2 linked regions of the Glaciimonas sp. CA11.2 genome follow. Each later gene encodes a partner of the first gene's protein in a complex. Links are inferred from orthologs where the notes say so. Each region holds a gene or a part of one and is shown in the gene's direction. Other genes may lie near its edges.

Region 1 (4,774 bases):
ATGGTGCAAATCGAGAGCGACGAGTTGAGTACTAACGCAATGCCTGGAATTTCTAGACAGACAAAGTGCGGACATAGCAAAATGGTAGGTCCTGCACGGAGTGTGTCGAGCGGTAAGTCAGATTCAATTTTTATCAGTCGTTTGAGGCGCGCTTCAGAAGCCCACCACAACACACTGCGTTCCAGAGCGCTGCGTGAATAGGCTTGAAAATGGCGCCGTGCCAATATGACGCGGTCTGCTTCTGGCATATCAGGAAAACACAACCGCAGATTGATTAACGTAATGTGGCGACGTGGTTTCATGATGATGAACAGCAACGATCCTAACGCTTCGCCAAGAGGGCCAAGTATCCAGAGCGGCAGCCAATGTGTCAGCCATAACAAGAAAATCAGCGCTCTCATGGACGGTCCTTATTATCGGGCGCTATGTCAGTTGGCGCGCTGACGCCGGGCGGCGTTTTATAGCGGTTGTAGCTCCAGATATACTGGGATGGGCAACGGGCGATTAGTTTTTCCATGGCGATGTTGATCGCATGGGCTTGCTGTTTTGGGGTATTACCTAACTCTTCTTCAAATGGCACAAACCGAATGACAAAACCACGGCCAAAAGGTAGGCGTTCGGCATACGAAAGAATAATGGGCGCGCCACTCATTTGATGCAATTTGGCCGATAAAGTCATCGTGTAAGCCGCTTTGCCAAAAAAATCGGCCCAGACGCCTTCACCGTTTTGTGGCACCTGATCGGGCAGCAACCCGATGGCCTGACCTTTTTTGAGGGCTTTTAGCAAGGCACGCACGCCCGTTAGATTTGCTGGAGCGAGGTGCAAGTTAGGGCGCGCGCGCGCGCCTTCAATCAAGGGTTTTAATGCGGCTTTGCGTGGCGGTCGGTATAGCGCGGTGAGCGATGTTTTGGCGGCAATTGCTTGAGCGATGATTTCAAAACAACCCAAATGCGGCGTCAAAAAAATGACCCCAGTTTTGGCGTCAAGCGCGGCCTGTGCCAACTCCCAATTTTCGATGCTGGCCGTACGTAATACCTTCTCTGGCGGCGCGCACCAGACAAAAGGAAGCTCAAACATGCTTTTGCCGGACTCGCGAATCGCTTGAGACAAATAGCGTTTATAACCGGCACGGGCAAGGTTAGTTTTTAATTTGCGTCGATACGATGGCGATAACAAATATACCAGCCAACCGACAGCAGAACCGATTGCGTGCAACGCAAATAGCGGTAATTTAGATAAAAGTTGAAAGAGTTTGACAAGCATTGGACGGTGGGAAGGGGCGTTTTGCCGAAAAGTTGTAAAAGGCGTAAAATAACATACGTAGGATAAACAAATACATTGATGTACTTATATTAGTGTTTAATAATTAGCTAATGCAACTAGCTTATTCGTCGGCTTGTTAGCTAACTTAAAAAGCATTAACTTAAGCATTAACTTAAGCAGCAACTTAAGCAGCAAATCGATAAATCGCTTATTCTATTAGCGTTACATTCAATGTGTAGCAAGAGTTGCAAGAAATTGGACCAGCCAAATCAGTCATTAATTTGGATCATGCCAGTTTCGCCGGATTTACAGGATTTCACCCGCCGAGTTAATAGACAACTTGCGAAGCGGTATACAAATTTCGCTAAAGCGTCGCAGGCTCTACAGTAGGACTGCGGCACGGTCACCACTGTATTTCTTTCTGGCAGGAGCCTGTTATGACACATGAATACCTCTTCACCTCTGAATCCGTTTCTGAGGGACATCCCGACAAAGTCGCGGATCAAATTTCCGATGCTATTCTGGACGCCATTTTGGCCCAAGATCCAAATGGACGCGTTGCTGCCGAAACATTGGTTAATACCGGTCTGGTTGTTCTGGCCGGTGAAGTCACAACGTTTGCTAACGTCGATTACATCAACGTGGCACGTGAGACCATCAAGCGCATCGGTTACGATAATGCTGACTTCGGTATCGATTACAAAAGCTGCGCGGTGCTGGTGGCGTACGACAAGCAATCGCCGGACATCGCTCAAGGTGTTGATGAAGGCAAGGGATTGGATCTGGATCAGGGCGCGGGCGATCAGGGTTTGATGTTTGGTTACGCTTGTGACGAAACCCCGGAACTGATGCCAGCCGCTATTTATTACGCACATCGGATTGTTGAGCGCCAGTCGCAATTGCGCAGAGACGGGCGTTTGCCATGGCTGCGTCCGGACGCAAAATCACAGGTGACGCTGAAGTATGTTGACGGTGTACCCGTCGCGATTGACACGATTGTGTTGTCAACACAGCATGCGCCTGAAATGCAACACAGGGCTATTGAAGAAGCCGCCATCGAAGAAATTATCAAGCCAGTCGTGCCGAAAGAATGGCTACAAAACACGCGTTATCTAATCAATCCTACGGGGCGGTTCGTCATCGGTGGACCGCAAGGGGATTGTGGATTGACTGGTCGTAAAATTATTGTGGATACTTACGGTGGTGCCGCACCGCACGGCGGCGGCGCTTTTTCGGGCAAGGATCCATCAAAGGTCGATCGTTCTGCCGCCTACGCTGGCCGTTATGTCGCCAAAAATATCGTTGCAGCCGGTTTGGCGACGCGTTGCCAAATTCAGGTGTCATATGCGATTGGTATTGCTAAACCGACCTCCGTGATGGTAACGACGTTCGGAACTGGCAAGATCAGCGATGAAAAACTGGCCCAGCTGGTATTGGAGCATTTTGACCTGCGTCCAAAAGGTATCGTGCAAATGCTTGATCTGTTACGTCCAATCTATGAAAAAACTGCTGCATACGGACACTTTGGTCGTGAAGAGCCAGAATTTACCTGGGAACGCACTGACAAAGCAGCGGCGCTCAAAGCAGCAATTTGATTGTGTTTCGATAGTAGCAGCGTGACGATTTTGTAACGCCATCATTTACCGCCTATGCTAATCACTCGCGTTAGCTAGCGCGGAATCGACGGGAAGTAGGCTTCGGCTAAAACGGAAACGTTTCGGCTGGATGTCCTGCTTTCGCGTTGTCTTGTTTTTGATTTATACCGTCCAATTGCCTCAGAACAGGCGCAAAATACTGATTAATTGATGCTTTGCGGATACCTAACTACTTGATACACTGAGTTGTTTCTTCTGCAAGATTCATTCAGCAGCATCGGTCGCTTTGCCGTGCATATTTCATTTTGTAGTTTGTGCTTATCGGGTTTTACCTATCATGGCCGCAATCAAATCTTCCGCCAAACAGACGACTGCCGTTCAAATGCAGCCGCCCAGACGCCGTCCAGTGACAAGCGGGGTGTCTTCTTTTCGCATTGCTGCTTGGCTGATCGCGATTGTGGTCTTAGTTTTGGTCTTGACGCTGCATATGCTGACCGCGTTATTGGCAGGATTGCTGGTGTATCAATTGGTGCGTTCATTGACGCCACTGATCGAGCGCCGCCTCACCAGTGAGCGCTCACATCTTATAGCAGTTGTGTTGCTTTCTACGGTTATTATTGGCGTTCTCACCGGCATTATTCTGGGTTTGGTAGCGTTCTTCCACGGTGGACCTGATCGCATGTTGGTCATTCAATCCAAGTTGATGGATGTCATCGATCAGGCGCGTACGCAGATGCCGACGGTACTGCAACGATTTTTGCCGGATGATATCGTTGGTACTCGGCAAATGGTCACCGAATTTATAGAATCCCATAGCGGCGAACTTAAGCTGGCGGGAAAAGAAGCGGTACAAGTCTTTATTCATGTGTTGGTTGGTATGGTATTGGGAGCGATGGTCGCAATGACTGCAGAACATCCATTGCCGGTACTACAGCCCTTGGCTTCTGAGTTGTTAGAACGCGCAAGATTGCTGGCCGACGCTTTTCGTCGCATCGTATTTGCGCAGATTAAGATCTCGTTGCTCAATACCACCCTGACGGCAATTTTTTTGCTGGTGATATTACGCTTGGCGGGCGTCCATTTGCCATTGACCAAAACAATGATTGTAGTCACTTTTTTGGCTGGATTACTTCCTGTAATCGGCAACTTAATTTCGAATTCCGTGATCGTTGTTGTGGCATTGTCAGTTTCTTTATACGTTGCATTGGCCGCACTGGTATTTCTGATTGTGGTTCATAAGCTGGAATATTTTTTAAACGCCCGGATTGTCGGTTCGCAAATTAATGCACGTAGCTGGGAATTGTTGCTAATGATGGTTCTGGCTGAAGCAGCGTTCGGCTTGCCCGGATTGGTGGCAGCACCGGTTTATTACGCTTATATTAAAAGCGAACTTTACGAAATGGGCTGGGTTTGAGGTTGGCTAGACAATGATTGTTTTCTTTTTAAGTACCGAATAAATATCGAATAAATAGTCAGCGAGAACTGAATAAGTATCGAATAAGCACTGAAAATTGTTACAGACACCTTTCCAAAAAGTGTCAATAAACTTTATTTTTGCGCATTTGGCATGATCCAATCGCAAAGCCATGAAAGCAATGGCAATTTGATTTAGAATACTGACTTCGTGCCAAGGAGCGTTGCGACAGACACAGTCTGCCAGGCTTGGTATCGTCTCTACAAGCAACCGCGCTCACGTTACTTTTTTTCTAACGAAAGGAGGGCGTGATGAACGCCGTTGTAATGAAATCCATCCCTACTACTCTTGTTTCTTCCGATTATGTGGTTGCCGATATCAGCTTGGCTGGTTGGGGCGATAAAGAAATCCGCATAGCCGAGACCGAAATGCCAGGTCTGATCGCCATTCGTCAAGAATTTGCGGCGGCGCAACCGCTGAAAGGCGCACGCATCACCGGTT
Region 2 (3,867 bases), 440 kb from region 1 along the record:
ACAGCATTTGCTGGCCGCTTTTTTTATGCCGGCACCGTAGAGAGATATGGTGGGCCAAGCGTCCCCGACATGCGGTGTTTTCGGACACTCTTTGCACCACGCTCGTGAGAATCTTAGGAGATCAAACCCGCAGCAATATTGATCGACAAACCGAGAATCGCCGAGTTAAATAAAAACGTCAATATCGATTGCACTAATACTGTCTTACGCATTGAGCGGGTCATGACGCTCACATCCGAGGTTTGTACTGCCACCGCTAATGTGAACGAAAAATAGAGAAAATCCCAATAATCGGGGTTTTCTTCGCCCTCAGGAAACCGTAAAGGTGCCGGTCCAATACCAGAACTATAAAACAGTCGCGCATAGTGCAAGGTGAACATGGTGCCAACCAGAAACCACGATCCGAGAACGGTCAATCCAGTAAATAGATAGCGGACTTCCTTCGGCCCCGGCAAAAAGTCCTTGGCCTGAGACAACCCAAAAACGACCGCTGCGATACTCGCGATCGCCGCAATGCAAATCAGCATCAAGATCATGCTGTCGTTTTCGTCCTCAATCGCGGCCCGCTTTTTAACTTGTGCCGATCCAGCTCTCACCATCATCCACCAGATGGCGATCAGATATCCCCACACACCGGCGTTCCAGCTGATGAGCCCACGGGTAATGGTCGACCCATTCGGCAAGAGTGCCCAGATGACGCCACCAAAGATCACAGCGAGCACCAGACGTGGATGAGTATGAAAAACCAGATTACGAATACGCATTCTTTAAGACCTTAAAAATAGAAGTGGCAGATTTGGAGACCACGCCCAAACGTTCATGCCAGATCATCATAGCGGCAACCCTGCTTTCACGACAAGATTCCCTTGTAACAAAACCTCTTTGTATTTTTATTGACAAAAAATTAATATTGCCGCCTGTGATTAATTGTAGCGGCTTTGGTAAATAAAAAAGAGAGTACAGAACATCACTCTTGAAAAATCAACTAACCACCCCTATACTTAGCACTCGTTAGGTGAGAGTGCTAACAATCTCCCTGACCTAGTCACTTTTTCTGTGCGGCACATTGTAAAAGCCAAACTAATCGGTGCAGTCGTTGCTGCAATGTTGCTGCAAAAATTATAACTTGTTGAATTTTGAAGGAGTTACACATGGATCTTCGTCCTTTGCATGACCGCCTCGTCGTTAAGCGTCTAGATGTTGAAACAAAAACTGCATCAGGTATTGTTCTGCCAGAGGCAGCAGCCGAAAAGCCTGATCAAGGTGAAGTATTGGCTATTGGTAACGGCAAGATTCTGGAAGACGGCAAAGTTCGCCCGATGGCAGTTAAAGTCGGTGAGCGCGTTCTTTTCGGCAAATATGCAGGTCAGGTAGTGAAGGTCGATGGCCAGGAACTACTGATTTTGCGCGAAGAAGACATCTTCGCTATCGTCGAAGGTAAGTAATTCATAGTTCAGATTGATCGAAGCCCATTGCAATTTTCGCAATAAGGCCGCTTCGATCTCTACGCTCTACATTCAACCGTATTCAGGAGAATCAACATGGCAGCAAAGCAAGTAATTTTTGGTGATGATGCACGTGCCAAGATCGTTAATGGCGTCAATATTCTAGCCAACGCAGTTAAAGTCACTCTGGGCCCTAAAGGCCGTAACGTGGTTCTGGAGCGTAGCTTCGGTGCTCCTACCGTTACTAAAGATGGTGTTTCAGTTGCTAAAGAAATCGAACTGAAAGACAAGCTGGAAAACATGGGCGCGCAACTGGTTAAAGAAGTTGCTTCCAAGACTTCAGATAACGCTGGTGACGGTACTACTACTGCAACCGTGTTAGCACAAGCTATCGTGCGCGAAGGTTTCAAGTATGTTGCAGCCGGTTTCAACCCAACTGACCTGAAGCGCGGTATCGACAAAGCTGTTGTCGCCATCGTTGCTGAAATCAAAGCATTGGCTAAGCCAACGACTACTAGCAAAGAAATCGCACAAGTTGGTTCGATCTCTGCTAACTCCGACACCGATATCGGTGAAATCATTGCTAAGGCAATGGACAAAGTCGGTAAAGAAGGCGTTATCACTGTTGAAGATGGTAAATCACTGGAAAACGAACTAGACATCGTCGAAGGTATGCAATTCGACCGTGGCTATTTGTCACCATATTTCATCAACAACCAAGAAAAACAAGTTGTTGCTCTGGAACAGCCTTACGTTCTGTTGTTCGACAAAAAAATCTCTAACATCCGTGATCTTCTTCCGGTATTGGAGCAAGTCGCTAAGTCGGGCCGTCCGCTGCTGATCATTGCAGAAGACGTCGAAGGCGAAGCACTGGCAACTTTGGTCGTCAATAACATCCGCGGCATCCTGAAAACTGCTGCTGTTAAAGCACCAGGCTTTGGTGATCGTCGTAAAGCAATGCTGGAAGACATCGCTATCCTGACCGGTGGTCAAGTGATTGCTGAAGAAGTCGGCCTGACATTAGAAAAAGTAACATTGGCAGAACTAGGCCAAGCTGCACGTATCGAAATCAGCAAAGAAAACACTATCATTATCGATGGCGCTGGCGAAGCAATCTCGATCGAAGGACGCGTTAAGCAAATCCGCGCCCAAATCGAAGAAGCAAGCTCTGACTACGACCGTGAAAAGTTGCAAGAACGTGTTGCCAAGTTGGCTGGCGGCGTTGCACTGATCAAAGTCGGCGCAGCTACTGAAGTCGAAATGAAAGAAAAGAAAGCACGCGTTGAAGATGCATTGCACGCTACGCGCGCTGCAGTCGAAGAAGGCGTTGTTCCTGGCGGCGGCGTTGCTTTCTTGCGCGCACGTGCTAACGTTAAAGACCTGAAAGGCGACAACGCCGATCAAGATGCTGGTATCAAAATCGTGCTGCGCGCAGTTGAAGAGCCATTGCGTCAAATCGTATTTAACGCAGGCGACGAGCCATCGGTTGTCATCAATGCAGTATTGGCTGGCACAGGTAACTACGGTTACAACGCTGCTAACGGTACTTACGGTGACTTGGTTGAGCTGGGTGTTCTTGATCCAGCAAAAGTAACACGTTCAGCATTGCAAAACGCTGCTTCTGTTGCTGGCCTGATCCTGACAACTGACGCAATGATCGCTGAATTACCAGACGACAAATCAGGTGGTGGTATGCCTGGTGGTATGGGTGGTATGGGTGGCATGGGTGGCATGGACGGCATGATGTAGTGAGATTGATCGTTGATAACCTACTGCGCACCGTAATCTTGTAGTCTGCGATGCTCGCCGTACCTGCGTACGGCTGCGCTTCTCGGCTACAACCTTACGGCGCTCGCTACGGTTCTCAGCGATCCCACAGAGTCGCTGTATCATCTTCTTTATTTTGTTGAGGGTGGATGGTTGCTTTGGATATGAAGCCCGCTTTTTGCGGGCTTTTTTGCGTTTGCTGGTTTAATCTCGATGAAAGCTACAGAACACCAAGCCCCTGAGAGGCTGTTACTGAACCGAGTACGCAGGACCTACGCAAAACCGTCCCAGCAAGGCGTGCCGACGCAGACAGCACGCGAGTGCCGGGCCACGTTGGCGGCAAGAAAAGCACAAAGCAGCTGGGGCGTTTTTGCGTAGGTCCGACACTTATGCGGTTGGGTAATATGGGAATACCTAAAAGATACTTTGCCGGAATACAAAATCCTTATAAAATAAGCACTTACATAAAAATTATATTGGCGGCGGATTGTCGAAGTTGGGGCAGTCAGCTGCCTTTTTTTATTCCTAAATGATAAAAATACAAGCAGTAACTCAGCGATTCGAAGGCAGTAATGGGCCGGTAGATGCAGTGCGCAATGTTGATCTGACGATTAACAAGGGCGAAATTTTTGGGATTATTGGTCGTAGCGGGGCT

The links. The genes of interacting proteins can lie anywhere in the genome.
Region 2: the proteins of metK (region 1) and groL are in contact, whole or in part, in a cryo-EM structure (PDB 8P4O), measured with the Escherichia coli proteins. The link is inferred for Glaciimonas sp. CA11.2 from one-to-one orthologs.

What each region holds. Positions count from the first base shown.
Region 1 is NZ_JAVIWL010000001.1:2,146,759-2,151,532, forward strand. The notes cover bases 811-3,780. They hold metK (methionine adenosyltransferase), read left to right. Parts: upstream 811-1,701; coding sequence 1,702-2,859; downstream 2,860-3,780. Other genes in these bases: RGU75_RS09165 (lysophospholipid acyltransferase family protein), read right to left, coding at 811-1,264; RGU75_RS09175 (AI-2E family transporter), read left to right, coding at 3,197-3,780. Outside these bases: RGU75_RS09160 (lipid A biosynthesis acyltransferase), read right to left, coding at 1-401; more of RGU75_RS09165, read right to left, coding at 398-810; more of RGU75_RS09175, read left to right, coding at 3,781-4,273; ahcY (adenosylhomocysteinase), read left to right, coding at 4,585-4,774. UniProt on the Escherichia coli protein: Catalyzes the formation of S-adenosylmethionine (AdoMet) from methionine and ATP.
Region 2 is NZ_JAVIWL010000001.1:2,587,583-2,591,449, reverse strand. The notes cover bases 902-3,867. They hold groL (chaperonin GroEL), read left to right. Parts: upstream 902-1,541; coding sequence 1,542-3,194; downstream 3,195-3,867. Other genes in these bases: RGU75_RS11190 (methionine ABC transporter ATP-binding protein), read left to right, coding at 3,742-3,867; RGU75_RS11200 (co-chaperone GroES), read left to right, coding at 1,152-1,445. Outside these bases: RGU75_RS11205 (DUF1345 domain-containing protein), read right to left, coding at 114-764.